Regions from separate parts of the Cellulosimicrobium sp. I38E genome, predicted to be linked through region 1. Evidence: predicted binding sites of a transcription regulator. Region 1 holds the regulator's gene; each other region holds the start of a gene.

Region 1 (7,315 bases):
CTCGACTCGTCGCGCCTGCGCTTCCTCGTGGCCCAGCACTGCGGCGTCGCGGTGCAGAACGTCCACGCGTACATCGCGGGCGAGCACGGCGACAGCGAGATCCCCCTGTGGAGCTCCGCGACCATCGGCGGCGTGCCGCTGCTCGAGTGGCCCGGCCTCGGCGGGCGGGGGCCCCTCACGGGGGAGGTCCGTGACGACATCGCGCGCGAGGTCGTGCAGTCGGCCTACCGGATCATCGAGGGCAAGGGCGCGACGAACTACGCCGTCGGGCTCGCGGGCACGCGCATCATCGAGGCCGTGCTCGACGACGAGCACCGCATCCTGCCGGTCTCGACGCTCCTGGACGGCGCGTACGGGCTCGACGACGTGTGCCTCTCGCTGCCGACGCTCGTCGACCGCCGGGGCGCCGCCGAGCGGGTCGAGGTCCCGCTGGCCGACGAGGAGCTCGCCGGCCTGCGCTCGTCCGCCGAGTCGCTGCGCGCCGTCGCCCGCCGCTTCGGTCTCTGACCGGCCGGGCCCGGCGGCCGGGCCAGAGCACCGCGAGAGCCGGGTGGTCGACGACCACCCGGCTCTCGGCGTGCTGCGGGGTGGGACCCCGGTCGCTCAGAGGCTGCGCAGGACGGAGACGACGCGCCCGAGGACCTGGGCGTCGTCGCCCGGGATCGGGTCGTACGCGGCGTTGTGCGGCATGAGCCACACGTGGCCGTCCGCGCGACGCAGAGACTTCACCGTGGCCTCGCCGTCGATCATCGCCGCGACGATCTCGCCGTTCTCCGCGACCGGCTGGCGGCGCACGACGACCCAGTCCCCGTCGCAGATCGCGGCGTCGATCATCGAGTCGCCCTGGACCCGCAGGAGGAAGAGCTCGCCCTCGCCGACGAGCTGGCGGGGCAGCGGGAAGACGTCCTCGACGACCTGCTCCGCGAGGATCGGCCCGCCGGCGGCGATGCGACCGACGACCGGGACGTACGACGGCGCGGGGTGCGCCTCGTCGTACGCGGGCTGGGGCGCGGCGCCCGCCGTCCCGAGCGGGGTCGCGCGGCGCGCGTCGTCCGGCTGGACGACCTCGATCGCGCGGGGGCGGTTCGGGTCGCGCCGCAGGAAGCCCTTGCGCTCGAGCGTCGTGAGCTGGTGCTTCACGGACGACGGGCTCGTCAGGCCGACGGCCTCGCCGATCTCCCGCATGCTCGGCGGGTAGCCACGCTGCTCGACGCAGGCGCGGATGGTCTCGAGCACGAGGCGCTGCCGCGGCGTGAGCCCGTCACCCCCCGCCGACCCGTCCGGGAGCTCGCGCACCTCGGCGAGCCCCCGTGCCCTGTCCGTGCCTCGTGCCGCCATGGTCGCTCCGCCTTCGTCCGTCGCGGCCGCCGACGCCTCCCGGCCTGCGGCCTCCCCTCCCCGGGGCGTGCGCCTCGGGACCTCGGTCGTTCCTCCAGGTCCGAGCGGACATGTCCGGCGAACCGACCTGACACCAGGCTAGGGGAGGTTGCGACACGAATCAAACACCTGTTCGAGCATGTCTCGACTCTGTCGGTCGTTCGTGATAGACCTTCGTACAGGTGTTCTACGTACACGTGTTCGACCGACCCGGTCGGCACGGAGGCAAGAGGCTCGCGGCGTCCGATCGACCGGGGAAGGCGATCGGGCCCGCGGGCCGGGACGGAGCAGGCATGGATGCGATGGCGATCTCTGCGGTCGGGCCGCTCGGCCGCGCTGGCGGGGCTGCGGCGCCGGAGCGCGCGGGCGAGCGGCCGCTGCGGCTCACGCGGCGGGGCCGCGTGGTCCTCGTGCTCCTTGCGGCCGTGCTGCTGCTGCTCGCCGCGCGCGTGGGCGTCGCCGTCGCGGGCGCGCCGGGCGAGCCCGTGGAGGTCCGGGTCCACGTCGTCACCGCAGGGGAGACGCTGTGGGAGCTCGCGCAGGGCGTGGCGGCTCCGGGCGAGGACCTGCGGGACGTCGTGAACGGGCTCGCCGAGCTCAACGGGCTCTCGTCGTCGGGCCTCCAGGCCGGGCAGAAGATCCTCCTCCCGGCGTCCGCCTAGGGCGTGTCTCCCAAGACGCCAGCTGCGTAGCATCTCGTGGGTGAGCAAGTCCTCGTCTGGAGCGGTCCCATCGGCAGGTCATGCTCGTGAACCCTTGGCGAGTCTCCCGGTGACGGTGTTCTCTCGGCGTTCAGAACTCGATGGGGCTGTGGAGGAGCTCACTGCCCGAGGGCTTCAGGTAGTGGTACTTGATGCTGGTTCCTGGTCGACGGGCCCGGAAGTGCATCGCGGTCTCGCAGTGGCGTTGGACTTTCCCGCCTACTACGGCCGGAATCTCGATGCGCTGAACGACTGCCTTTCAGACGTTGTCGCACGGGAGTATGGCTGGCAGCCGTCGGCGGCGGGCCTGGCGCTGGTGTTCCTCGGGTTCGACCGCTTCGCCGCGGCACTGCCTGACTTCGCTCCGGCCTTGATGGACATCTTTGTCACCCAGGCGCGCGGCGCGGCCGAGGCTGGCGCCACGATGGCGTTGCTCCTACAGAGCGACGACCGTGAACTCGGCAGCGACTCGATGGGCGCTCCCCGTGCCGTTGGGCTGTGACGAACGTCGAGACTGGGCCCAGGTACGAGTTAGTCAGGGAAGCCAGAGCAGGATCGCTGCGAGAACGGCGCCACCGCGGTAGACGAGCGCGTGCTTGTCGTAGCGGGTCGCGAGTGCTCTCCACTGCTTGATGCGGTTGAAGAACCGCGCGACCGTGTTGCGGCCCCGGTAGGTGACGCGGTCATAGGTCACGGGCCGACCACCGCGTGACCCGCGTCGGCGACGGTGGGCCTGCTGGTCACGCGGCTCGGGGATGACCGCGACGATGCCGCGCCGGCGCAGCTCTGACCGGATCGCGCGCGAAGAGTACGCCTTGTCGCCCAACACGGCGTCGGGAGTGGTGCGCGGGCGTCCCGCCCCTGCCCGAGGGACCCGGATCGCGTCCAACAGCGGCAGACACATCGGCGCGTCACCGCCCTGGCCCGGTCCCACGAGCACCGCGAGCGGTCGCCCGTCGCCGTCGACCGCGGCGTGGATCTTCGTCGACAACCCGCCCCGAGAGCGACCCAAGGCGTGGTCAGCCGGTTCTCGCCGTTCCGGATTCTTGTGATTCGCCAGTGCCCCCCGTGGTCCGCGGCAACGTGGCGGCGTGCTGGTGCGCCCGGTTGATCGTGGAGTCCACGCTCACCCGCCAGTCGATAACTCCGTTCGCGTCCGCGCGAGCCTGCAAGGCCGCCAGGATCTTGTCCCACGTCCCGTCGCGCGAGAACCGCGCATGGCACTTCCACGCGGTCTGCCACGGGCCGAACCGCTCGGGAAGATCACGCCACGCGACCCCGGTCCGATACCGGTGAACGATCCCCTCTACGACCTGACGATGATCCCGGCACGGACGCGAGCGGCCCGACACCTTCGGCATCAACGGGCCGATCACTGCCCACTGCTCGTCCGACAACTCCCGACCACGTTCCACGACCGCACACTCTGCAGCATCGGGGCTGCGCGACTAGGGAGACACGCCCTAGGGGGCGCGCGCAGTCCGTCGTCGTCGGCGGGTCCGAGTCCGGTGTGACGCAGGACACGGCAGGAAACCCTCGTGTGTCGGGTCGCAGGGGTTGCATCCCTGATTAGGCGCACCTAAGTTAGTGTCACCTCACAACGCCGGCTGGGGGGCTGGGCGGACGAGGCGAGGAGCGCGCGGTCCACCGCGACTCCTGTGCACGTCGCCGCGCGTGAGGCGAGTCACGCGCGTGATGGGGACGGGGGCGTCCCGACGGGGGCGGTCGATCACGACCGCCCCCGTTCTGCTGTCCACGGGCGGCCGCCTGTGCGCCGTCGTCCCACCCTCGACGGGGTCCCGTCGTCGGAGGCGTGTTGCACCGCCCCGCCGCGACGGCATACGTTCGTCGCGCCGACCCGTCGGCGCGAACCCGCGGAGGAGCCCGCCATGCACTGCCCGTTCTGCCGCCACGCGGACTCCCGCGTCGTCGACTCGCGCACCTCGGACGACGGCGCGTCGATCCGTCGGCGCCGCCAGTGCCCCGAGTGCAACCGCCGCTTCACGACGATCGAGACCGCGAGCCTGTCCGTGGTCAAGCGCTCGGGCGTCACGGAGCCCTTCTCGCGCGAGAAGATCGTCAACGGCGTGCGCAAGGCCTGCCAGGGACGCCCCGTCAACGAGGACGACCTGGCGGTGCTCGCGCAGCGCGTGGAGGAGACGATCAGGGCGAGCGGCAGCGCGGAGCTCGACGCGTACGAGATCGGGCTCGCGATCCTCGGGCCGCTGCGTGAGCTCGACGAGGTCGCGTACCTGCGCTTCGCGAGCGTCTACCAGGCGTTCGACTCGCTCGAGGACTTCGAGAGCGCCATCACCTCGCTCCGGGTCGAGCGCGAGGAGCGCGAGTCGGCGGCACGGGCCGATGGCCCGGACGGCGCCGCTCCCGCCGAGGACGTGCGCGAGGAGCCCGCGCCCCACGCCTGAGACGGCGACACCGTGCCCCGTCGTCGCTCGCGCGCCGTGGCCACCGGACCGCGTCCGCGGTGCTAGAGGTCGCTGGACCGCGAAGCCCAGATGTTGATGCCCGTGTCCGCGGGCAGGGCGTCGACCGCGGCGAGCTCCTCCGCGGTGAGAGCCGGCGCGTCGAGCGCGGCGAGGTTCTCGTCGAGCTGGCGTGTCGAGCTGGCGCCGAGCAGGACCGTGGTGACGCGTTCGTCCCGCATCGCCCAGAGGATCGCCGTCGTGGCGAGGCTGCGCCCGTGGGCGCGCGCGAGGCCGTCGAGCCGGCGCACGTGGTCGAGGTTCGCGTCCGAGAGGAACGCCGGACGCAGCGGCCCGCCGCGCGCCGCACGGGAGTCGTCCGGGACCCCGCGCAGGTACCGGTCGGTGAGCATCCCCTGGGCGAGCGGCGAGAAGGCCACGACGCCGAGGCCCTCGGCCCCGGCGACGTCGAGCACGGACGCCCCCGCGGGATCGTGCGGGTCGGGCTCCTCGACCCACCGGTTGAGCATCGAGTACGACACCTGGGTCACGACCAGGTCGACGCCGAGCCGCTCCGCGACGCGCAGCGCCTCCCGGGTGCGGCGCGCCGAGTAGGAGGAGATGCCCGCGTACCGCGCGCGCCCCGAGCGGACCGCCGTGGCGAGCGCGCCGACGGTCTCCTCGAGCGGCGTCGTCGGGTCGAAGCGGTGGGAGTAGAAGATGTCGACGTGGTCGAGCCCGAGGCGGCGCAGCGACGCGTCGAGGGAGGAGAGCAGGTACTTGCGCGAGCCGCCCTCGCCGTAGGGGCCCGGTCCCATGCGGTAACCGGCCTTGGTCGTCACGACGAGCTCGTCGCGCACCGGCCGCAGCTCGCGCGCGAGCAGGTGACCCAGCGACTCCTCCGCCGCTCCGCCCGGCGGCCCGTAGTTGTTCGCGAGGTCGAGGTGGGTCACCCCGCGGTCGACCGCGTGGAGCACGATCTCGCGCTGGGTCGCCCGGGGGTCGGCGTCGCCGAAGTTCTGCCACAGGCCCAGCGAGACGGTCGGCAGCGCGAGCCCGGAACGACCGAGGCGGCGGTGCGGCGGCGGGGCGCCGTCCGTGGGCGACGGCGGCGCGCTCGGTCGGGAGGCGGGGGCAGGAGAGGCGTCGGGCGGCACGGTGCCGACGCTACCGGACGCCGTCCGACGGCCGTCGGGGAGCCGGCGAGCCGGGGACAAATCAGGTGGCGTCCGGCGACGGGGTGCGGGAGGCTGGCGAGGTGCCCGCACCGTCGGGCCGACACCGCAGTGCACGACCGAGTTCCCCATCGACGAGGAGACCGCCATGGCGTCCGACCAGCAGCGATCCGCTGCAGACACCGCACCGACCGACGAGGCCAAGGCGAAGTTCCGGGAGGCGCTCGACCGGAAGAACGCGGCGCGCCACCGCACGGCGGACGGCGAGTCCAACACCGGGTCGGTGCACGGTTCCGAGACCGTCGGCCCCGTCCAGCGCACGTTCCGCCGCAAGTCCGGCTGACCTCCGTCCCGTCGTCCGGTCGTCCCGCAACGGGGCGGCCGGACGACGCATGTCCGGGGTCAGTCCTCCGACCGGGCGAAGCGCCGTCCCGTGAGCTCACGGGCCTCGACCACGACCCACTCCTCGGTCGGCACGTCGACCGTGGGGACCAGCGGGTCCGCACCGTCCTGGACGGCGTCCACCTCGTGCTCGCTCCGGACCCGGTGGGCGGTCCCCCGGGCGACCACGCTCCACGCCCCGTCGTCGTCGACGTGGTCCCACTCGAGCGCGACGCGCTCGTTGGTCGCGAGGGTCGCGAGCTTGGTCCCCGGCACGGTGCGGAACGCGAGCGTGCGCTGGTGCGCCCGCACGGTGACGGGGTAGATGTCCGGCTCGCCCCGCACGCTCACGGCGAGGCGTGCGACGTGGGTCCCCTCCACGAGGTCCCACGACGCGTCGGCGTCGAGGATCTGCGGCCCGTCGTGCGTGTATCCGGTCATGCCTCATCGTGGCACCGACGCGGACGCGGCGCTCAGCGGCGAAGGTCATGCCGCCCGGGGACCTTCGCCGCGTGCGCCGGGCGGCCGGCGCACGCGGCGAGATCGCTCGAGGTGGGCGTCAGTCCAGGACGCGCAGGGCGATCGTCTGCTCCATCGCGGCCAGCGCGTCGATGACGGCGGGCTCGACGCGCGAGCCGACGTCGGTGACGACGTAGCCGATCTCGCCACGGGTGGCGAGCAGCTGGCCCTCGATGTTCGTGCCGTGCTCCGCGAGCGTCGCGTTGACGGCCGCGAGGACGCCCGGCGTGTTCCGGTGCAGGTGCGTGATGCGCGTGATCCCGGTGGTCTGCTCGAGCGCGAGGTTCGGCACGTTGACGCTGAGCGTCGTCGAGCCCGTCGTGAGGTAGTCGCGCAGCTTGGCCGACACGAACTGGCCGATCGCCTCCTGCGCCTCCTCCGTCGAGCCGCCGATGTGCGGCGTGAGGATGACGTTCGGCAGGCCGCGCAGCTCGGAGTCGAAGCTGTCGCCCTTGCGCTTGGGCTCCTGCGGGAACACGTCGACGGCGGCGCCGGAGACGCGGCCCTCGACGATCGCCTCGCGCAGCGCGCCGTAGTCCACGACGAACCCGCGCGAGAGGTTGAGGAAGATCGAGCCCTGGCGCATGCGGGCGAACTGCTTGGCGCCGAACAGCCCGGCGTTGCCCTGGCGGCCGTCGACGTGCAGCGTGACGACGTCCGCCTGCTCGAGCAGCTCGTCGAGCGTGTCCATGCGGCGCGCGTTGCCGAGCGCGAGCTTCTCCGCCGTGTCGTAGAAGACCAC
Region 2 (7,001 bases), on a different contig from region 1:
GGAGACGTACGACCTCGTCGGCCCGCTGATCGACGCCCGCTTCTCGCAGTGGGACGACGAGGGCCGCCCGACGGTCCTGCGGCACCGCGCCTGAGCCGGCCCGCCATGACAGAGCCCACGCCCGTCACCCGGTTCGCGGCGGTGCTGCGCGCCGACAACCCGGGCCCGATGACGCTCGACGGCACGCGCTCGTACGTGCTGCGCGCGCCCGGGTCGGCGACGCGCGTCGTCGTGGACCCGGGGCCCGACGACGCGGCGCACCTCGACGCGCTCGCCGCGGCCGGGCCGGTCGAGCTCGTGCTCGTCACGCATCGCCACGGCGACCACACGGCCGGCGCTCCCGGGCTGCGCGAGCGCACCGGGGCGCCGGTGCGCGCCGTCGACCCGGCACACTGCCACGGCGGCGAGCCGCTGCACGACGGCGAGGTGATCGAGGCCGCGGGGCTGCGCGTCGTCGTCCTCGCCACCCCGGGCCACACCGTCGACTCGGTCTGCCTCGTGCTGCCCGACGACGGCCGGCCCGCCCCGGCCGACGACCTCGCCGGAGGCGGCACGCGCCCTGGTGACGCGCCCCCTGGCGACGGGACCCCTGGCGACACCCGGTCGGATGAGGCCGCGACCGGGGGCGCGGGGTCGCCGTCGGGCACGACGGTCCTCACCGGGGACACCGTGCTCGGGACCGGCACGACGGTGATCGCGCAGCCCGACGGCTCGCTCGGCGCGTACCTCGCGAGCCTCGACGCGATCGAGGCGGTCGCGTCCGCGGGGACGGGCCGGGCGACGGGCCTCCCCGGCCACGGGCCGGTCGTCGCCGACCTCGCGGATCGGGTGCGCGCGTACCGCGAGCACCGGCTCGAACGCCTCGCCCAGGTCCGGGCGGCGCTCGCCGCGCTCGGGCTGTCCGCGGGGGCGCACGACGCGGTGGAGCAGGTGGTCGCGCGCGTCTACGCCGACGTCGACCCGTCCGTCCTCGGGGCGGCGCGGCAGTCCGTCGCGGCGCAGCTCGCCTTCCTGGCGCAGTCCGACGAGCTCGCACGGCGGCCCGCCCACGGGGGGCCACGTGCGCCCCGGCACGACGGCTGAGTGTCGGTGGCGCCCGGCACGATGACGGGATGACGACACCACGGCTCGGTATCGCGTTCGTGCCCACCCACGCGCCGGAGAGCCTGCGGCGGCTCGCCACCACCGCGGAGGAGGCGGGCCTCGACGACCTCTGGGTGTGGGAGGACTGCTTCAAGCAGTCGGGCCTCGCGTCGGCGGCGGCAGCGCTCGCCTGGACCGAGCGCGTGCGCGTCGGCATCGGCCTCATGCCCGCCCCGCTGCGCAGCACGGCGATCACCGCGATGGAGGTCGCGACGCTCGCCCGGATGTTCCCCGGGCGGCTAGTCGCGGGCGTGGGTCACGGGGTCCAGGAGTGGATGGGGCAGGCCGGCGTCCGCGTCGCGTCACCACTGACGCTGCTCCGCGAGCACGCCACGGCGCTGCGGAGCCTGCTCGCGGGCGAGGAGGTCACGACGGCGGGGCGGTACGTGACGCTCGACGCCGTGCGTCTCGACTGGCCCCCGACGGAGCCCGTCCCGCTGTGGCTCGGCGGCGTCGGCCCGCGGTCGCTCGCGCTGGCGGGCGAGCTGGGCGACGGCCTGATCCTCGCGAACGCGCTCACTCCGACCGACGTCCGGGCGGCAGCCGCAGCGGCTCGAGGAGGCCGGGACGGGAACGGTGCCGGCGCCGGGAGCGACGTCGACGTCCACGCGACGCTCATCGCGGCGACGGGGCCGGACGCGCAGGAGCGCGTGGACCGCGAGGTGCCGCTGTGGGGCAAGGAGGCGGGTCAGGGCATCGGCGCGGGCGGGGACGCCGCGACGATCGCCGCGGCCGTCCAGGCGCTGGCCGACGCGGGCGCGACGGCCGTCGCGGTCCAGCCGACCGCCGACGAGCCGGACGTCGAGGAGTTCGTCCGCTTCCTGGGCCGGGAGGTCGTGCCGCTGCTCAGCGACCGCTGACGCGCACGGCGTCCGCGGACCCCTCGGCGCGCTGACGCTCGCGAAGCCCGTGCACCAGGGCGACGACGGCGCACACGAGCGCGACGGCGGCGACGGCGAGCGCGAGGCGCACGGGGAAGGCGGCGTAGAGGTCGGACACCTCGCCGACCGGGAGGCCCCACTCGACCGCGGTCTCGCGCAGCTCGCCCGCGAGCACCCCGACCCGGCCGGGCACCCGTGACGCGACCGCGGCGACCCAGCCGAGGAGCTCGAGGATCACGGAGGCCGCGGAGTAGGCACCGGTCGCGAGGGGGATCACGGGGACACCCTAGCGGGACCGGACACCGCGGGCATATCCGGCACACCCCTGAGAGGACCCCGGCGCGACCCTCAGACCAGCGGCTTCGCGAAGCAGAGCGCGACGTGGTTGTCCCCGACGTACGGCGGGAACTGCTCGACGGCGCGGTACCCGAGCGAGCGGTAGAGCGCGATCGCACCCGGCTGGCGGATGCCCGTCTCGAGCAGCAGGGTGGACACCCGTCGCTCGCGGGCGACGGCCTCCAGGGCGTCGAGGAGCCGGCGCGCGATCCCGGTCCTGCGTGCGCGCTCGCGGACGAAGACCTTCTTCACCTCGAGCGCGTCCACGGGCGCCCCGGGTGCGGGGCGGCGCAGCGACGCGCACCCGACGGCCTCGCCGTCCCGGTACGCGACGAGGGTCGCGACGACCTCGGCGCCCACGCGGGCGTCGACGGACTCGAACCCTCCGGCGGCGTCGAGCCCGGCGAACAGCTCGGGGTAGAGCACCGCCGAGGACGTCTCGTGCATCTCGCGCCGCAGCGCCGCCGCGTCCGGGTCGTCCCACGGGACGGCGCGAACCTCGACGACCCCAGGGGCGGGGACGGTCACGGGCTCGCTCGGGGTGGCGGGCCTGCGTGCGTCGCGCGCCCCGCGCCCGCTGCTCGTCGCCGAGGTCGCGTCCGCAGGGCCGGTGCCGACGCCCGGGTCCGCAGCCCCCAGGTCGAGCGCGAAGCAGCGCGAGAGCGGGTGCCCGGCGTAGTGCCCGTACGACTCGATCGGGACGTAGCCGAGCGAGAGGTACAGGTCGATCGACTCGGGCTGGAGGGTCCCGGTCTCCAGGACCAGGCGGTCGAGCCCGGCCTCGACCGCGTGCCGGTGCGCGGCCCGCATCGCCGTGCGCGCGTGCCCGCGGCCGCGATGGGCCGGCTCGACCCAGAGGCGCTTCACCTCGCCCGTCCGCGAGGGATGGGTGCCGCCGCGGCCGTCGGGCGTGCCCGACACGTCGCGGAGCGCGACGAACGCGACGGGCTCACCGGCCGAGCGGACCACGACGTTCGCGATCGAGGCGTCGGGCACGAACGTGCCCGCGTCGGGCTCGCCATAGCGCACGGCGAGCTCCGCCTGCTGACGGGTGCGCAGGAGCTCGGCCGCGGCGTCGTCCCCGGGCACCGCCTCGAGGGTGACGTGCACGCCCGGGCGCCCGGCGCCGTCGGGCAGGACGCGCGGGGGCGAGCCCGTCACGCCGACCTCGTCATGCGCTGACGAGCGCGCCCAGGACCGACGTGAAGAAGCCGAGCCCGTCGGTCCCCGCGCGCGGGCCCGCCTCGTTCGCCGGGCCGAAGCCCGCCTCGACGGCGTGCTCCGGGTGCGGCATGAGGCCGACGACGTTGCCCGCGGCGTTCGTGATGCCCGCGATGCCCCGGCGCGACCCGTTCGGGTTCCAGCCGTCGTAGCGGAAGACGACGCGGCCCTCCGCCTCGAGCTCGTCGAGCGTGCGGTCGTCCGCGACGAACTGGCCGTCCTGGTTCTTCAGCGGGATCGTGATGCGCTGGCCGGCCGTGTAGTCGCGCGTCCAGGCCGTGTCCGCGTTCTCGACCACGAGCACCTGCTCGCGGCAGATGAAGTGCAGGTGGTCGTTCTTGACCATCGAGCCGGGCAGCAGGTGCGCCTCGGTGAGGACCTGGAAGCCGTTGCAGATGCCCAGGACGGGCATGCCGCCCGCGGCCGCGTCGACGATCGACTCCATGACGGGCGCGAAGCGGCTGATCGCGCCCGCGCGCAGGTAGTCCCCGTAGGAGAAGCCGCCGGGCAGGACGACCGCGTCGACGCCGTGCAGGTCGGCGTCCGCGTGCCACAGCGACACGGCCTCACCACCCGCGAGACGCACCGCGCGGGCCGCGTCGCGGTCGTCCAGCGTGCCGGGGAACGTGACGACGCCGATCCGCGCCGTCGCGAGCGTCGCGCCGGACATCAGGCGAGCCCCTCGGACGTGATCGTCGCCGCTGCGTCCGCCTCGATGTCCGCGACGCGGACGACGTCCTCGATGACCGGGTTCGACAGGACCTTGACCGCGGCCTCCTGGGCGGCGGCGAGGATCTCCGGCGTGACCGGGCCGTCGACCTCGAGCTCGAACCGCTTGCCCTGGCGCACGGACGTGAACTGGGTGAAACCGAGGCGCGGCAGCGCCCCGACGACGGCCTTGCCCTGCGGGTCCAGGATCTCGGGCTTGGGCATGACCTCGACGACGACGCGTCCCACGGGGGCTCCTTGGCGAGAGAGTTCGGGAGAGCCGGGGCTCCGGGATCCCGCCCACGTCACGGCCGTCGAGGACGGTCGGTGGGACGGGACGAGCGGGAGCCGACGGCGGGATTCCGCGGCCAGTCTACCGGGCGCGCACGACCGTCCCGCCGGGCGTCCGCACCCTGGCACGACGGCGCGGCGCCGGATCAGGCACCGGCCGCGCGCGGCGGGTCCGTCGGGGTGTCCACGGGGATGTTGCCGTCGAGCACGTGCTTGCGCCACGCGCGCGCGACGTGCGAACGGCGGAAGAGCAGCCCCCCGCCGAGGAACGTCCCGCACCACAGGAGGATCAGCCACAGGTCGGGCCTGGTGACGTCGTCCGAGAACAGGACCTGCGCCAGCACCGGCCAGCCGTAGAAGATCGCGAGAGCGGTCGCGAGCCCCGTCATGGTCACGCGCCACGGGTAGAGCGTCCCGTGGATGTCGTCGGCCACCCACCACCAGTAGCGCGCGGGCAGCCGAGCGTCGAACAGCCGGTACAGCAGCCAGCGGCCGAGCGGCGGGTGCTCGCGCCACCGCAGCCCCCAGCCCGCGCGCACCAGCCCCCACGCCTCGCGCGCGCCGATGCCGTGCGGCGCCCCGGTGTCGTCGGGTGCGGGCGCGAGGTCGAGCAGCACCGCGAGCGCCTCCTCACCGTGCAGGCGGCGCCAGCGCGGCGGGTAGGCGCGGAGCCAGAACCGGGCGGACCGCTCGTACCGGTCCGCGCCGCCCGCGCTCACGCGCCGCTCCCCGCGAGGCCGTCGGCGGTGCCTGCCGGGCCGTGGCGCTCCAGGGACCGCCGTGCGCGCTCGGCGAGATCGGCGAGGCGGAGGGTCTCGGCCCGCGCCGCGCGGCGCCCGTCGTCGGTGGCCCGGTAGTAGCGCCGCAGGCGGCCGTCGACGACCTCCTCGCCGGTCGGCTCCACGAGCCCGGCTGCGACGAGCCGGTCGAGGTTGCCGTAGAGCGTGCCGGCCCCGAGCCGGGTGCGGCCGTCGGACAGCTCGCGCACCGCCTGGATCACCGCGTACCCGTGCCGCGGCTCTGCGCTGAGCGAGAGCAGCACGAGGTACGCCTGCTCGGTCATGCGGAACGCCGGAGGGCTCGATGCCATGATCGATATATATCGGATGACGATCTATCGCGCCAGCCCTCGACGCGTGTCAGAGGGTGCCGCTAGAGTCGAACACGTGTTCGAGACGCACGCTCGGGCACGGTGCGAGGGCGGGGTCCTGCCCCTTCCCCGCCCTCGCACGAACCATGGCTCGACGACGCAGGGAGGTCCGCATGGCAGCACCGCTCGCCCCCGCCGCGGAGCGCGGCAGGGCACGACCGTCGCCGCAGACCGTCGCGCGCGTCCTCACGCGCGACGAGACCTGCGTGTTCCCCGGCTGCCGCGTCCCGGCGTTCCGTTGCGACCTCGACCACGTCGTGGCCCCGCGGCCGGGCGCTGACGACGACGACGCGGCCGCCGCGCAGGAGGCCGACAACCTCGTCGCGCTCTGCCGGCACCACCGGGTCGTCCGCGCGCGCGACGGCTGGCGTCCCGCCCTGCTCGCCGACGGCTCGGTCCGGTGGACCGCGCCGAGCGGGCACACCTACGTGCGCCCGGTCGCCGCCCGGACCGCCTGACGGCTCAGCCGAGCGTCGAGCCCGTGAGCCGCTCGTACGCCTCGAGGTAGCGGGCGCGGGTGCGCGTGACGACCTCGGCGGGGATCGACGGCGGCGGGGTGTCGGACGCGCGGTCCCACCCGGACGCGGGCGACACGAGCCAGTCGCGGACGAACTGCTTGTCGTAGCTCGGCTGCGCGTGCCCCGGCTCCCACTGGTCCGCGGGCCAGAACCGTGACGAGTCGGGCGTGAGCACCTCGTCGCCCAGGACGGTCCGGCCGGTCGTCGGGTCGACGCCGAACTCGAGCTTGGTGTCCGCGAGGATCACACCGCGCTCGCGCGCGACCTGCTCGGCGCGCGCGTACACGGCGAGCGTCAGGTCGCGCAGGCGCGTGGCGTCGTCGAGGCCGATCTGCTCGGCGACGACGTCGAACGAGACGTTCTCGTCGTGCTCGCCCACGGCGGCCTTGGTCGCGGGCGTGAAGATCGGCTCGGGCAGGCGCGAGCCGTCGACCAGCCCGGCCGGCAGCGGCACGCCGCAGACCTCTCCCCCGGCGCGGTACTCGACGAGCCCCGAGCCGGTGAGGTAGCCGCGCACGACGCACTCGACCGGAAACATGTCCAGGCGGCGGCAGATCATCGCGCGCCCGGCGACGACGTCGGGCACTAGGCCGTCGCCCGGCTCCGACGAGACCTCGGTCGACACCACGTGGTTCGGCACGAGGTCGGCGAGCTGCTCGAACCACCACAGGCTGAGCTGGGTGAGCACGACGCCCTTGTCGGGGATGCCGGGCGACAGCACGTGGTCGTAGGCGCTGACCCGGTCGCTCGCCA
Region 3 (7,315 bases), on a different contig from region 1:
GCGAGACCCGTTACGAGCACGAACGCGACGATGCTGACGACACACGAAGGAGCTGGCCATGGCAGGTGACACCGTCATCACGGTGATCGGGAACCTCACGGGAGACCCGGAGCTGCGTTTCACCCCCTCGGGTGCGGCGGTGGCCAACTTCACGGTGGCGTCGACGCCGCGGACCTTCGACCGCCAGTCGAACGAGTGGAAGGACGGGGACACCCTGTTCATGCGCTGCTCGATCTGGCGCGAGGCCGCGGAGAACGTCGCGGAGTCGCTGACGAAGGGCATGCGCGTCATCGTGCAGGGCCGCCTCGTCCAGCGCTCGTACGAGACTCGTGAGGGGGAGAAGCGCACCGTCGTCGAGCTGCAGGTGGACGAGATCGGTCCCTCCCTGCGCTACGCCTCCGCGAAGGTCACCCGCGCCCAGCGCTCGGGTGGCGGTGGCGGCGGCTTCGGCGGCGGTGGCGGCTACGGAGGTGGCGCCAACTCCGGCGGTGCCTCCGGCGGCGGATTCAGCTCCGGCGGCGGTCAGCAGCAGAGCGACGACCCGTGGGCCTCGGCTGGCCCCGCGTCGTCCGGTGGTTCGTTCTCCGACGAGCCCCCGTTCTGATCGCCCGCCACTCCCAGAACACACACCCGTCCCCGCGGGTGCCGCACCGTTCGTCGGTGCGGACCGCGCGCGGGGATCGCACCTTGTAGAGGAGCAACACCATGGCGAAGCCTGTGGTGCGCAAGCCCAAGAAGAAGTCCAACCCGCTGAAGTCGGCCAAGATCGAGTCGGTCGACTACAAGGACACCGCGCTGCTGCGCAAGTTCATCTCCGACCGCGGCAAGATCCGCGCGCGTCGCGTGACCGGCGTCTCCGTCCAGGAGCAGCGCCAGATCGCCCGTGCGGTGAAGAACGCGCGCGAGATGGCGCTGCTGCCGTACACGTCGACGGCTCGCTGAGCGGGAAGGGAGAGAACTCATGGCCAAGCTGATCCTGACCCACGAGGTCACCGGTCTCGGTGAGCCCGGCGACGTCGTCGAGGTGAAGGACGGGTACGCCCGTAACTTCCTCGTCCCGCGCAAGCTCGCCACGCCGTGGTCCAAGGGCGCCGAGTCGCAGGTGACTGCGATCCGCAAGGCGCGCAAGGCCCGCGAGATCGCGTCGCTCGACGACGCGAAGGCGATCCGCGACTCGCTGCAGTCGAAGCCGGTCGTCGTCGAGGCGAAGGCCGGCGCTGCCGGTCGCCTCTTTGGTGCCGTGACGACGGCGGACATCGCGTCCGCCGTGACGGCCGCGGGCGCGTCGGTCGACAAGCGCAAGATCGAGATCGGCCAGCCGATCAAGGCGACGGGGGACTACACGGTCTCCGTCCGCCTCCACCCGGAGGTCTCCGCGACCCTCGCGGTGAAGGTCGTCGCTGCCTGATCTGCTGCTGAGCAGTCCTCGAAGGCCCGGTCCCTCCACGGAGGGGCCGGGCCCTCGTGCTGTTCACGTGGTGCCGGTGACCATCCAGGCGCTGCCGCGGGCGCGCAGGCCGGTGGTGACGGCGCGGGCCGCCATGAAGACCCCCGCGAAGGCGAGCCACAGCCACGCGAGGCCCGCTGCGCCGTCGGGCGCCCACTGCCGGACGGCGAGGGCGAACGGCACGTAGACCACGAGCGTGAGCATGCCCGCCCAGGCGAGGAAGCGACCGTCGCCGGCGCCGATGAGGACGCCGTCGAGGACGAACACCCACCCCGCCATGGGCATCAGGAGACCGCACACCGCCATGCCGACCGCCACGGCGGTGCGGACGTCGGGGTCGGACGTGAAGAGCAGCGCGAACCACCAGCCGCCCGCGGCCATGACGAGCCCGATCGCCGCGCCCGCTGCGACGCCCCATTGGAGCGTGCGCCGCAGGACGGCGCGGACGCGCGGGACGTCGTCGGCCCCGAGCCCGTGGCCGACGAGTGCCTGTGCGGCGATGGCGAGCGCGTCGAGGGCGAAGGCGGCGAGCCCCCAGACGGAGTTCACGACCTGGTAGCCCGCGAGCGTGACCTCGCCGAGCCCGGTCGCGACGAAGACGGTGAGCAGGATCGCGAGGCGCAGAGAGAGGGTGCGGACGAAGAGCGGGGCGCCGGCGCGCGCGTTCGACCAGATGCCGCCCGCGGCGGGGCGCAGGGACGCGCCGTGGCGGCGCGCGCCGCGCACGACCACGACGACGAGCACCGCGCCCATGGTGAGCTGGGCGACGGCCGTCCCGATGCCCGAGCCGGCGATCCCGAGGCCTGCGCCGTAGACGAGGACGACGTTGAGGACCGCGTTGAACGTCGCACCGCCCGCCGCGACCCACAGGGGCGTCCTCGTGTCCTGCATGCCGCGCAGGACGCCCGTGGAGGCGAGGACGAGGAGCATCCCGGGGAGGCCGAGGGCGGACCAGCGGAGGTAGACGACCGCGTGCTCGGCGACCTCGCCGGTCCCGCCCGTCGCGCCGACGGCCCAGGGCGCGGTCGCCCACAGCGCGGCGGCGAGCAGGACGCCGAGCCCGACGGCGAGCCACAGGCCGTCGACCCCCGACTGGAGCGCCTCGCGCGTGTGCCCGGCACCGATGCGGCGGGCGACGGCGGCCGTGGTCGCGTAGGCGAGGAAGACGCACAGCCCGACGAGCGTGACCAGGAGCGTCGAGGCGAGGGAGAGCCCGGCGAGCTGGGCGGTGCCGAGATGACCGACGACCGCGCTGTCCACGAGGACGAAGAGCGGCTCCGCGACGAGCGCGCCGAGGGCCGGGACGGCGAGCGCGAGGATCTCGCGGTCGAGCACGGAGCGGGTGCGGCGACCTGTGGACGACGGCGCGGGGTCGGGTGGCGTCCGGGTGTCGCCGGGGTGGCCGGGCGGTGTCCGGCGTGTCGTCGGCGTGTCGTCGGACTTTCTTTCTTCCACACCCCTGAGGGTAGTGACGAGGCAGGTCAGGGGCCGCTCACGCTGATGTACACAGGGAGATCGTGAGGTTGTCCACACCGTTTTCCACCGGGTGTGCACAGTGTGGGGGAGTGTGTCCACAGGTTCGGGGGTCCCTGTCCACCGGGCGTGCACAGGGCCGTTTGCGGGGCGTGGAACAGCGATCTAGTGTCGCGGGGTCGTGCCTGTCGGAGGCGGGAGGCGCGGCCACCGGGACAGTCGTGTGGGTGGCCCGCTGTAGAACACGTGTACGACGTAAGTTTGTCCCGGTCGCGCGGTCCCTCGGTGGGTCGTGACGGGCTCGGGGGAGCGAGGGGCGCATGTCGATCGAGGAGCTCGAGGAGAGCTACGGGGGACCGGGGCCGTCAGGTTTCGACCGGACGCCACCCCAGGACGTCGCGGCGGAGATGAGCGTGCTCGGCGGCATGCTGCTGTCCAAGGACGCCATCGCCGACGTCATCGAGCAGATCCGTGGCTCCGACTTCTACCGCCCCGCGCACGAGGTCGTCTACGAGTCGATCATCGACCTCTACGGCCGCGGCGAGCCCGCCGACGCCATCACCGTCGTCGCGGAGCTGACCAAGCGCGGCGAGCTCCAGCGCATCGGCGGCGCCCCGTACATCCACGACCTCATGGCCGGCGTGCCGACCGCCGCGAACGCCGGGTACTACGCGCGCATCGTGCGCGAGCGCGCCGTGCTCCGGCGCCTCGTCGAGGCCGGCACGCGCATCGTGCAGCTCGGCTACGCGACCGACGGCGGCGACGTCGACGAGATCGTCAACAACGCCCAGGCCGAGGTCTACGCCGTCACCGAGCGGCGCACGACCGAGGACTACCTCCCGCTCTCGGAGATCCTCGGCCCGACGTTCGACGAGATCGAGGCGGCCCAGGGCCGCGGCGAGGGTATGACCGGCGTCCCGACCGGCTACTCCGACTTCGACCGGCTCACCAACGGCCTGCACCCCGGCCAGATGATCGTCGTCGCGGCGCGACCGGCCATCGGCAAGGCCCTCGCGCTCGACACGCCGCTCGCCACGCCGTCGGGCTGGACGACGATGGGCGACGTCGCGGTCGGCGACCTGCTCGTCTCCGCAGACGGGACGCCCACGCGGGTCGTCGCGGCGACCGAGGTCATGGTCGACCGCCCGTGCTACGAGGTCGAGCTCGACGACGGCACGGTGATCGTCGCGGACGCGCAGCACCAGTGGGTGACCTCGACCCGCGCCCAGCGACGCGCGGTGCGTGCGGGTGAGACACCCGAGTCGTCCGTGCGCACGACTGAGGAGCTCGCCGCCACGGTCCGGACCGCGACGGCTGAGCGACGCGCGAACCACTCGATCGCCACCACGGCACCCCTCGACCTTCCCGAGGCCGACCTCCCGATCCATCCCTACGCGCTCGGCGTCTGGCTGGGCGACGGCAGTTCCCGACGCGCCGAGTTCACCTCGGCCGACCCTGAGATCGCCATGCGGATCGAAGGCCTCGGGTACGTCGCACAGCCGAAGGGGAGCGCGAAGGGTCGTGCGCGGGCGTACAACATGCTTCTCCCCGAGGCCGAGGCCCTGGTTCGAGCGTGCATCGTCTGCGGCACCGAGTTCGCGCCCAAGAGGGCGACGCTCTTGGCGTGCGGAAAGGTGTGCGCAGCGCGTTCGCGCGGCATGGAGCGGCCGGCGCCACCGACGTGCCCCGACTGCGGCAAGCCCGGCTGGGGCTTCCGCCGGTGCCAGGAGTGCCACACCGCGAAAGGCACCATGGGAGGTCGGCTCCGGACGCTCGGTGTGCTGTCGAACAAGCACATCCCCACCTCCTACCTGCGCGCGAGCGAGTCCCAGCGTCGAGACCTTCTGGCGGGTCTGCTCGACACCGACGGCACCGTCATGCCGCAGGGCAGCGTCCAGATCAGCCTGACGAACGAGCGCCTCGCGCGCGAGACGCGTGAGCTCGTACTGTCGCTCGGGTACCGCACGGGATGGTCCACGAAGACGGTGAAGGGGCGGACCGAGGCGTCGTCGACGGCGTACACGATCACCTTCACGACCGAGGACGATGTGTTCTGGCTGGAGCGCAAGCGCCTCGTCCACAAGGAGCGTCGCCGTCCGGGCACCGCGCGGCTCACGTCACGGTTCGTCGTCGACGTCCGCCGGGTCGAGTCGGTGCCGGTGCGCTGCGTCGAGGTCGACCATCCCTCGCACCTGTACCTGGCAGGACGATCGATGGTGCCCACGCACAACTCGGTTCTCGGCATCAACGTCGCGACGCACGCCGCGGTGCACCACCAGATGTCGTCCGTCATCTTCTCCCTGGAGATGAGCCGCAACGAGATCACGATGCGTCTGCTCGCCGCCGAGGCACGGGTGCCGCTGACGCGGATGCGGTCCGGGAAGATGGACGAGCAGGACTGGCAGAAGCTCGCGTCGACGATGGGCAAGGTCGCTGAGGCGCCGCTGTTCATCGACGACTCGCCCAACATGTCGCTCATGGAGATCCGGGCGAAGTGCCGCCGCCTCAAGCAGCGGCACGACCTCAAGCTCGTCGTGATCGACTACCTCCAGCTCATGAGTTCCGGCAAGCGCGTCGAGTCGCGCCAGCAGGAGGTCTCGGAGTTCTCGCGTGCGCTGAAGCTCCTCGCAAAGGAGCTCGAGGTTCCGGTCATCGCGATCTCGCAGCTGAACCGCGGTCCGGAGCAGCGCGGCGACAAGAAGCCGCAGATGAGCGACCTGCGTGAGTCGGGTTGCCTCACCGAGGACACGAAGATCCTGCGCGCCGACACTGGCGCAGAGACCAGCTTGGGCGAGCTGTTCGCGCTCAACGCCAAGGACGTCCCGGTATGGGCGCTCAACGACCGACTCCAATACGTGCGCCGCCATCTGACGCACGTGTTCCCCACGGGCGTGAAGCCCGTGTTTCGCATGCGCCTTGCGTCGGGCAAGGAGATCGAGGCGACGGCGAACCACCCGTTCCTCACCTACGACGGCTGGACCGCGCTCGGCGACCTCGAGGTCGGCTCGCGCATCGGCGTGCCGCGCCACGTCCCCGGCCCGGAACGGAACCTCGAGTGGGACGACCGCAAGGTCGTGATGCTGGCGCACCTCCTGGGCGACGGGTCGTTCGTGAAGCGACAGCCGATCCGCTACGCCTCGATCGACGAGCGGAACCTCGCCGCCGTCTCCGAGGCGGCGGGCGCCTTCGGCATCACCCCGATCCGCGACGACTACGCCGCGGCCCGAGTCACGTCCCTGCGCCTCCCCGCGCCCTACCGGCTCGCCCGGGGTCGCCGGAACCCGATCGCCGAGTGGCTCGACGACATGGGGCTGTTCGGCGCACGCAGCCACGAGAAGTTCATCCCCACGAGCGTCTTCCACCTGCCGAAGCGCCAGATCGCGCTCTTCATCAAGCACATCTGGGCCACGGACGGCTCGGTCACGATCAACAAGAACGGGCGCAGCGGGCGGATCTACTACGCCTCGACGTCCCGTCAGCTGGTCGATGGGCTGTCCCGTCTCCTGCTGCGCTTCGGCATCTCGACGCGGGTGCGGACGGCCACGCCCAAGGGGTCGTACCGTCCCGGGTACACCCTGGACGTGAGCGGGGTGGACGACCAGCGCCGCTTCCTCCAGGAGATCGGCGTGCACGGTGACCGAGGCGATATCGCCGAGAAGCTGCTGACGATCATCCGCGAGACGCGCGCCAACACGAACGTCGACACCGTTCCGCGTCGGGTCTGGGACGACGTCCGCGAGATCCTCGTCGAGCGCGGCATGACGCACCGCGAGTTCGCGGCAGCGATCGGCACCGAGTTCTGCGGCAGCGCGCTGTGGAAGAACTCTCCATCGAGGCATCGCCTCGGCAAGATCGCGGCCGTGCTCGAGAGCGAGGAGCTCGAGATCATGGCGGTCAACGACCTCCTGTGGGACGAGGTCGTCTCGATCGAACCGATGGGGGAGAAGCAGGTCTACGACGCCACCGTCCTCGACGGGCACAACTTCGTCGCCAATGGCATTGCCGCACACAACAGTATCGAGCAGGACGCTGACGTGGTGATCCTGCTCCACCGCGAGGACGCCTATGAAAAGGAGTCACCCCGCGCGGGCGAGGCCGACCTGATCGTGGCCAAGCACCGTAACGGCCCCACTGACACGATCACCGTCGCGTTCCAGGGCCACTACCAACGGTTCGCAGACATGCAGATGTAGTGGTTGTCTGCGTGTCGACGTGCAGCGACGTGTGCGGCGGCGTCCGGCAGTACGGCGGCAGTCATCACGTGACAGCGACGTGCATGCCGGTCAGTCACGCGTGCTGACGGCGATGTCGTGCAGGACGAAGGTGGCAAACCCTAGTTCGCGTCGTGCGCCGCTCAGCCAGGCGTCGCGATTCCCACGTGCAGCGGCAAGTGCC
Region 4 (7,315 bases), on a different contig from region 1:
GCGCGCTCCGCGGTCTCGTAGGCACGCTCGATGACCGTGAGGTCGGTGCGGGGGTGGTTGGTGCGGACGGCCTGGAGCACCGGCTCGAGCGCCGGGCTGCCGGCGTTCGGCCGGGCGCCGAAGCGCACGAGGCGCGACCGCACCCCACGCCCGCCGGAACCGCCCTGCCCCGGGGTCGGCTGCGCGCCCGCCTTCTCCGGGGCGCGCGACGTCCGGGTGTTCTCGCTCATGCGCGCCTCCTTCCGCAGGCCGGCGATCGCCGACACCGTGTCGACGACCAGCCGAGACGACCGGAGTGGCAATCCTACGACTCGACGTGGACCAGAGTGGTCACGTCGCGGCCCGCGAGCCGCTCGCGACCACCCAGGCCCTCGAGCTCCATGAGGAACGCGAGGCCGACGACGACGCCTCCCCCGCGCTCGACGAGCTCGGCGCCCGCAGCCGCCGTGCCCCCGGTCGCGAGCACGTCGTCCACCACGAGAACACGCGCACCGGTCGGCAGTGTTCCCGAGCGCAGCTCGATCGTCGCCGTGCCGTACTCGAGGTCGTACGTCACGGCGTCGGTGGGCGGCGGCAGCTTGCCCGCCTTGCGCAGCGGCACGAAGCCGACGCCCAGGTGCGTCGCGAGGGGGGCGCCGACCAGGAAGCCCCGCGCCTCCATGCCCGCGACGAGGTCGATGCCGCCCGCCGCACGCGCCACGTCCCCGAGCGCCTCGACGACGTGACCGAAGGCCTCGCCGTCGGCGAGGAGCCCGGTGATGTCGCGGAAGGTGATGCCGGGCCCAGGGTAGTCGGGCACGGCGCGGACGAGCTCGAGCACGCGGGACGCCCGCTGCGCGCCGAGACCGGCGAGGCCGACGGCCCGCAGGCCGTCCACCTCGCCGGTCGGCGTGTGGTGCTGGTCCGTCATCGGGGACGACGGCGGCGCGGCTGCGCCTTGTTGCCCAGGTGCTCGCCCGGCTGGAGCTGGCGGTGACCCGCCCCGACGCCGGCTGCCGCGAGCGCGGCGTCCTCGTCGTCGCCCGCCGCCTCGACGCGCTCGGCCCGCAGCGCGAGCACCTTCGCCGTGTGGTCCCGGATCGGCTTCTCGCGCTCGCGCAGGGCGACCTCGAGGGGGGTGGCGAGGTAGACCGACGAGTACGCTCCCACGGCCATGCCGACGAACAGCGCGAGCGCGATGTCGCGCAGTGTGCCGGCACCGAGGAGGAACGCACCGATGAAGAGGATGCCCGCGACCGGGAGCAGCGCGACGATCGAGGTGTTGATCGAGCGCACGAGCGTCTGGTTGATCGCGAGGTTCGCCCGCTCGGCGTAGGTGCTCCGCGTCTGGTCGAGGACGCCCGCGGTGTTCTCCCGCACCTTGTCGAACACCACGACCGTGTCGTAGATCGAGTACGCGAGGATCGTCAGGAGCCCGATCACGGTCGCCGGGGTGATCTCCCAGCCGATGAGCGCGTAGATGCCGACCGTGACGACCAGGTCGTGGAACAGGGCGATGACCGCGGCGAGCGCCATGCGCCAGTTCCGGAAGTAGACCGTCATGACCAGGCTGACGAGCAGCAGGAACACGACGAGGCCGACGACCGCCTTCTGGGACACGTCCTTGCCCCAGGTCGGGCCGATGTAGGAGCTCGTCACCTCGCCCGTCGAGACGCCGTAGGCGTCGGCGAGCTCCGTGGCGACCTGCTCGACCTGCTCGTTGCTGAGCTCGGCGGTCTGGATCCTGACCGTGCTGGAGCCCACCGAGGTGACGCGCGGGACCTCCTCGGGCGCGACCGCCGCGACAGCGTCGAGCGCCGGGTGCTGCGACGTGTCGGACACGCCGGAGACCGTGAACTCGGACCCGCCGCGGAACTCGATCCCGAGGTTGAGGCCACCACCCGCCATGCGGATGCCGATGACCCCGAGCGAGAGGACGACCAGGACGATCGCCACCAGGAAGTAGCCGCGTCGCTTCGCGACGATGGCGTAGGACCGACGGCCCGTGTACAGGTCGTTGCCCCACTGGGCGAAACCGCTGGCCATCAGTGCTTCTCCTCGTTCTCGTCGCCCGCCGCGTCAGCGGAAGGAGACCCGTCGTCGCCGGACGCCGCGGCGGCGCGCCGTTCGGCCGCCCGGCGTTCAGCGATGGTCATGCGCGGCCCGTCGGCTCGGCCCACGCCGGCGCCGACGGTCTCCCGTACCGGCGCCGCACGCGTGGGCTCGGGGGCGTCCGTCACCGGCGCGTCCTCGGGCTCCGCGCCCGCGACCGGCGCGGCCTCGGTGGTGGTCGCGCCGACGACGCGACCACGGCCCGCGTACCGCGCGGTCCGCACGCCCAGGCGCCGGGGGTCGAGGCCCGAGGCCGGGTGGCCGTTCGCGAAGAACTTCGTCCGGGCGAGCAGCTGCATCAGCGGGTGCGTGAAGAGGAACACCACGACGAGGTCGACGAGCGTCGTCAGACCGAGCGTGAAGGCGAAGCCGCGCACACCGCCGACCGCCAGGTAGTACAGGACGATCGCGGCAACGAAGTTCACGGCATCCGAGGCGAGGATCGTGCGGCGCGCGCGCTGCCAGCCCTTCTCGACCGCAGAGTTCAGAGTCCGGCCGTCGCGCAGCTCGTCGCGGATGCGTTCGAAGTACACGATGAACGAGTCTGCGGTGATGCCGATCGCCACGATGAGTCCCGCGACGCCGGCGAGCGACAGCCGGTACCCGATCGTCCACGACAGGACCGAGATGACGCCGAACGTGATGACGGCGGCGATACCGAGCGACGCGACGGTCACGAGCCCGAGCATCCGGTACTGGAAGAGCGAGTAGATGACGACGAGCAGCATGCCGATCGCGCCCGCGAGGAGGCCCTTCTCGAGCTGCTCGGAGCCGAGCGTCGCGGAGATCTGCTCCTGGCTCTGCACCTCGAACGTGAGGGGCAGCGAGCCGAAGTTGAGCTGGTTCGCGAGCGTCGCCGCGCTGTCGCGCGTGAAGCTCCCGGAGATCTCGGCCTTGCCGTCCGGGATGGCGACCTGCGACACCGGCGCCGAGATGACCAGGCCGTCGAGCACCATCGCGAACTGGTTCTGCGGAGCCGGGAGCGACGTGAGGCGGGTCGTGACGTCGCGGAACGCCTGGGTGCCCTCGCCGTCGAACTCGATGTTGACGACCCACTCGTTCGTGACGACGCCGTTCTGGCCGACCCGCAGGCCGGAGTTGGCGTTCGAGATGTCCGTGCCCTCGATCTCGACGGGACCGAGGATGTACTTGGCGGAGCCGTCGTCGGCGCACGCGACGAACGCGGAGTCCGTCGGACCGCTGTCGCCGCCGACGAGGTTCTCCGGGAGCGTGCAGTCGAGCGCGTCGAACTGCTCCTGCAGCTCGGGCGTGATCTGGGCCAGGTCGCTCGGGTTCTCCGGTCGCGTCGCCTCGTCGGCCGGGTCGGACGCGGCGTCTTCCGCAGGAGCGTCCGTCGCCTCGTCGGCGGCCGGGTCGCCCGTCTCCTCGGTGGCCGCGTCGCCGGACTCGGCGGCGTCCGCGGACTCCGTCGCGTCAGGTGCGTCCTCTGCCGCGGCGTCCTCACCCGCAGCCGCGTCGGTCGCCTCGTCGGCCGGCGTCGCGGTCGGCATCCCCACGGTCAGCACGGGCCGGAAGCGCATCTGCGCCGACGTGCTGACGAGGTCGATCGTCTCCTGGGACGGCTGCCCGGGGATCCCGACGACGATGTTGTTCTGACCCTGGCTCGTGATCTCCGCCTCGGAGACACCCTGCGCGTCGATGCGCTGGCGGATGACGTTGATCGCCTGGTTGATGTCCTCGGCCGTCGGCTGCGAGCCGTCGGTGGTGACGGGCTGCAGGATGATCTGCGTGCCACCCTCGAGATCGAGCGCGAGGCCCGGGGTCAGGCTCGCCCCGCCCGGGTTGTCCTCGGTCTTCGGGTCGAGCTTCGTGCCCGCGAAGAGGGACCCGAAGAGGACGACGATGAGGATTCCCAGGGTGACGAGGGTCCGTACGGGCCTCGCTCGTGTGCTGCTGGTGGCCAACTGTCCGTCTCTTCTCGTGCGTGTGCGGTGGGCCTCGCGGCCCACCGCGTCAGACCGGTCGCGGCAGCGACCGGCATAAGGTCACTTGGTATCGGTGCCGTCGTCCCGGCGCCCGCGCTCCTTCTCCGACCCGTCGTCGGTCAGACCGGACAGGTCGTCGGGGACGACGAGGTCGTCGACGTCCCCCTTCGACGTGCTGGGGTCGGCGTTCGCGCTGCCGTAGACCGCCGCGGTCTCCGACGTCTCGTCGGTCTCCGTCTCCTCGGTCTCGACCGGAGGCTCGACGAGCTTCGCGATGGCCGCGCGCAGCCACCGGGACTGGTTGCCCGGCGTGGACTCGATCGTGATGACGTCAGCGTCCTCGTCGACGTCGACGATCGTGCCGAACATGCCCGAGCCCGTCATCACCTCCTGCCCGGGGGCGAGGGTCGCCCGGAAGTTCTGGGCCTCGCGCTGCTGCTTGCGGGTGCGGCTGGTCATGAGGAACATCGCACCCGCCGCGAGGGCGAGGATGAGGATGAAGCTGATATCCATGACGGAGTCTCGTGTCCTGTTCTGTGCGGGATCTGCGCGCAGTCTAGGCGTGCGCGCACGGTTCACCAACGAGCCGTCTCGCCGCGGAGTTCCGCCCGCTCGGGTCCCGACCATTCTAGGACCACGTTCGGCGCGCCTGTGACCGCCGTCACGGGGCCCTGCCGCGAGGCCCGCACGGCCGGGCCGTCAGGCGTCGAACAGGGTGCCGCCCTCGCGCGGCGGGGTGAGCCCGAGGTGCGCCCACGCGGCCGGCGTCGCGACACGCCCCCGGGGCGTCCGCCCGATCAGCCCCTCGCGCACCAGGTACGGCTCGGCGACCGTCTCGACCGTCTCGGCCTCCTCGCCGACCGTCACGGCGAGCGTCGTCAGCCCGACCGGCCCGCCGTTGAACCGCGTGCACAGCGCCGTGAGGACCGCCCGGTCGAGGCGGTCGAGGCCGATGGGGTCCACCTCGTAGACCTCGAGCGCCGCCCGCGCGGCCGCGAGGTCCATGCTCCCGTCGCCGCGGACCTGCGCCCAGTCGCGCACGCGCCGCAGCAGGCGGTTGGCGATGCGGGGCGTGCCGCGCGAGCGGCCCGCGATCTCGCGCGCGGCGTCCGGGTCGAGCGCCACGCCGAGCAGCCCGGCGGACCGGGAGAGCACGCGCTCGAGCTCGTCGCTCGAGTAGAAGTCGAGGTGCCCGGTGAAGCCGAAGCGGTCGCGCAGCGGCGCGGGCAGCAGTCCCGCGCGCGTCGTGGCGCCGACCGCCGTGAACGGGGGCAACGAGAGCGGGATCGCGCTCGCGCCCGCGCCCTTGCCCACGACGACGTCGACCCGGAAGTCCTCCATCGCCATGTAGAGGAGCTCCTCCGCCGGCCGTGCGAGGCGGTGGATCTCGTCGATGAAGAGGACCTCGCCCTCCTCGAGCGAGGAGAGCACGGCAGCCAGGTCGCCCGCGTGCTGGATCGCCGGGCCGGACGTCACGCGCAGCGACGTCCCGAGCTCGGCGGCGATGATCATGGCGAGCGTCGTCTTGCCGAGCCCGGGCGGCCCAGACAGGAGCACGTGGTCCGGCGAGCTCCCGCGGGCGAGCGCGGCCTGGAGCACGAGCGAGAGCTGGTCGCGCACGACCGCCTGCCCGACGAACTCCTCGAGCCGGCGCGGACGCAGCGCAGCCTCGGCGGCGCGCTCGAGGTCGTCGGCACCCGCCGCGACGATCCGCTCGGACGAGAACGTCCCGTCCCCGCCGAACCCGTCCACGCCCACCTGGTCGAAGTTCGCCATGGTCAGCCCCTCGGTCCGCCGAGGACGCGCAGCGCGGCGCGCAGCGCACCGGCCACGTCGGGCGCCTCGACGACGTCGACACCGGCCTCCGCGAGCACGGTGGAGACGGCGTCGTCCGCGGCCTTGAGGTTCCAGCCGAGGCCCACGAGCGCCTCGACCACCTGGTCGCGTCGGTCGTCGACCTGACGCGGCCCGGTCCCGACGGCCGTCGCGCCGGCCTCGGGGGCGTCGGCACCGGTGGGCGGCCCGAGCTTGTCGCCCAGCTCGAGCGCGATCCGCTGCGCGCCCTTGTTCCCGATGCCGGGGACGCGCACGAGGGCCGCGATGTCGGCGCCGGCCACGGCACGGCGCAGGGCGTCGGGCGTGTGCACGGCGAGCATCGCGAGCGCGAGCCGCGGCCCGACGCCGCTGACGGTCTGCACGGTCTCGAAGACGCTGCGCTCGTCGTCGTCGGCGAACCCGTACAGGGTGAAGGAGTCCTCGCGGACCACGAGGCTCGTCGCGAGCCGGGCGTCCTCGCCGACCCGCAGACCCGCGAGCGTGGCGGGCGTGGCGTGCACGAGGTAGCCCACTCCCCCGACCTCGAGCACGGTGCGGTCGAGCTGGACGCTCGCCACGACTCCGCTCAGCGACGCGATCACCCAGGCTCCTCTCCCGGTCGGCAGCGCCGACCTGGTCCGATGGTCGACCGGCCCACGACCTCGGGCGGCACCGAGGAGTGCGTCGAACACCCGTACGACCGCGGTCACTCTAGCAAGGTGCGCCCACGCCCCGGTCGACCGACACGGGAGCCGTCAGCGCGGTGACCGCCGCCCCTTCGCCGCGTGCTCCGCCGCGGCCCAGGCGCGCTGCGCCGGGGTTAGCTCGTGCCGCTCGCCGCCCTGGAGCGCACCCGACGGCCGCCACAGGTGGCAGATGGCGAGCGCGAGCGCGTCAGCCGCGTCCGCGGGCTTCGGCGGCTCCGCGAGCCCCAGGATGCTCGCGACCATGCGCTGGACCTGCTCCTTGCCGGCACGCCCGCTCCCCGTGACCGCGGCCTTGACCTCGGACGGCGTGTGCAGCGCCACGGGGACGCCCCGCTTCGCCGCCCCGACCATCGCGAGACCCGCGGCCTGAGCCGTGCCCATCACGGTCCCGACGTTGTGCTGGGCGAAGACCCGCTCCACCGCGACGACGTCCGGCACGTGCTCGTCGAACCACGCGTCGAGCCGCTCCGCGATCCGCAGGAGCCGCAGGTCCACGCTGAGGTCCGGGTCCGTCCGGATGACGCCGACGGCCACGAGCTCGGCCCTCCGCCCCCGCGCGGAGTCCACCACCCCGACACCGCACCGGGTCAGCCCAGGATCCACTCCGAGAACGCGCACCCCGCTACCCTCCCACGAGCCGACGACGGGACGTCGCCGCCTCGCGGGAACGCGGCGAGGTGAGCCGACACCGGCGGGGTGGCTGGTACGCGCGCGATCGTGGCAGGCCTGGCGGGAGCCGCGAGGGACGAGCGGCGG

Evidence for each region. The regulator LexA, encoded in region 1, represses DNA repair genes until DNA is damaged. The targets are predictions, from matches to a motif close to TCGAACANNTGTTCGA.
Region 2: a site for LexA is predicted at 5,739-5,754, ahead of A0J59_RS14870 (HNH endonuclease signature motif containing protein). Genes of this name have one in related genera too.
Region 3: a site for LexA is predicted at 3,159-3,174, ahead of A0J59_RS01360 (replicative DNA helicase). Genes of this name have one in related genera too.
Region 4: a site for LexA is predicted at 6,537-6,552, ahead of ruvA (Holliday junction branch migration protein RuvA). Genes of this name have one in related genera too.

The regions. Positions count from the first base shown of each region.
Region 1 covers NZ_LUAZ01000021.1:3,405-10,719, reverse strand. The annotation lists gene A0J59_RS07575 (L-lactate dehydrogenase) at 1-507, shown strand, start outside; gene lexA (transcriptional repressor LexA) at 604-1,338, opposite strand; gene A0J59_RS07565 (LysM peptidoglycan-binding domain-containing protein) at 1,671-2,039, shown strand; gene A0J59_RS07560 (barstar family protein) at 2,188-2,580, shown strand; one part of gene A0J59_RS21525 (IS5 family transposase) at 2,614-3,144, opposite strand; one part of gene A0J59_RS21525 (IS5 family transposase) at 3,146-3,493, opposite strand; gene nrdR (transcriptional regulator NrdR) at 3,968-4,501, shown strand; gene A0J59_RS07540 (aldo/keto reductase) at 4,564-5,655, opposite strand; gene A0J59_RS07535 (DUF5302 domain-containing protein) at 5,822-6,016, shown strand; gene A0J59_RS07530 (pyridoxamine 5'-phosphate oxidase family protein) at 6,076-6,495, opposite strand; gene serA (phosphoglycerate dehydrogenase) at 6,614-7,315, opposite strand, start outside.
Region 2 covers NZ_LUAZ01000045.1:26,139-33,139, reverse strand. The annotation lists gene A0J59_RS14915 (hypothetical protein) at 1-94, shown strand, start outside; gene A0J59_RS14910 (MBL fold metallo-hydrolase) at 106-1,083, shown strand; gene A0J59_RS14905 (LLM class flavin-dependent oxidoreductase) at 1,113-2,003, shown strand; gene A0J59_RS14900 (hypothetical protein) at 1,990-2,301, opposite strand; gene A0J59_RS14895 (GNAT family N-acetyltransferase) at 2,373-3,521, opposite strand; gene purQ (phosphoribosylformylglycinamidine synthase subunit PurQ) at 3,532-4,251, opposite strand; gene purS (phosphoribosylformylglycinamidine synthase subunit PurS) at 4,251-4,538, opposite strand; gene A0J59_RS14880 (hypothetical protein) at 4,727-5,299, opposite strand; gene A0J59_RS14875 (PadR family transcriptional regulator) at 5,296-5,670, opposite strand; gene A0J59_RS14870 (HNH endonuclease signature motif containing protein) at 5,844-6,188, shown strand; gene A0J59_RS14865 (phosphoribosylaminoimidazolesuccinocarboxamide synthase) at 6,193-7,001, opposite strand, start outside.
Region 3 covers NZ_LUAZ01000002.1:68,844-76,158, reverse strand. The annotation lists gene A0J59_RS01380 (single-stranded DNA-binding protein) at 59-604, shown strand; gene rpsR (30S ribosomal protein S18) at 706-942, shown strand; gene rplI (50S ribosomal protein L9) at 962-1,408, shown strand; gene A0J59_RS01365 (MATE family efflux transporter) at 1,472-2,782, opposite strand; gene A0J59_RS01360 (replicative DNA helicase) at 3,241-7,113, shown strand; gene A0J59_RS01355 (cyclopropane-fatty-acyl-phospholipid synthase family protein) at 7,204-7,315, opposite strand, start outside.
Region 4 covers NZ_LUAZ01000028.1:139,376-146,690, reverse strand. The annotation lists gene A0J59_RS10605 (bifunctional (p)ppGpp synthetase/guanosine-3',5'-bis(diphosphate) 3'-pyrophosphohydrolase) at 1-230, opposite strand, end outside; gene A0J59_RS10600 (adenine phosphoribosyltransferase) at 305-910, opposite strand; gene secF (protein translocase subunit SecF) at 907-2,025, opposite strand; gene secD (protein translocase subunit SecD) at 2,025-4,016, opposite strand; gene yajC (preprotein translocase subunit YajC) at 4,098-4,550, opposite strand; gene ruvB (Holliday junction branch migration DNA helicase RuvB) at 4,737-5,813, opposite strand; gene ruvA (Holliday junction branch migration protein RuvA) at 5,816-6,454, opposite strand; gene ruvC (crossover junction endodeoxyribonuclease RuvC) at 6,608-7,177, opposite strand.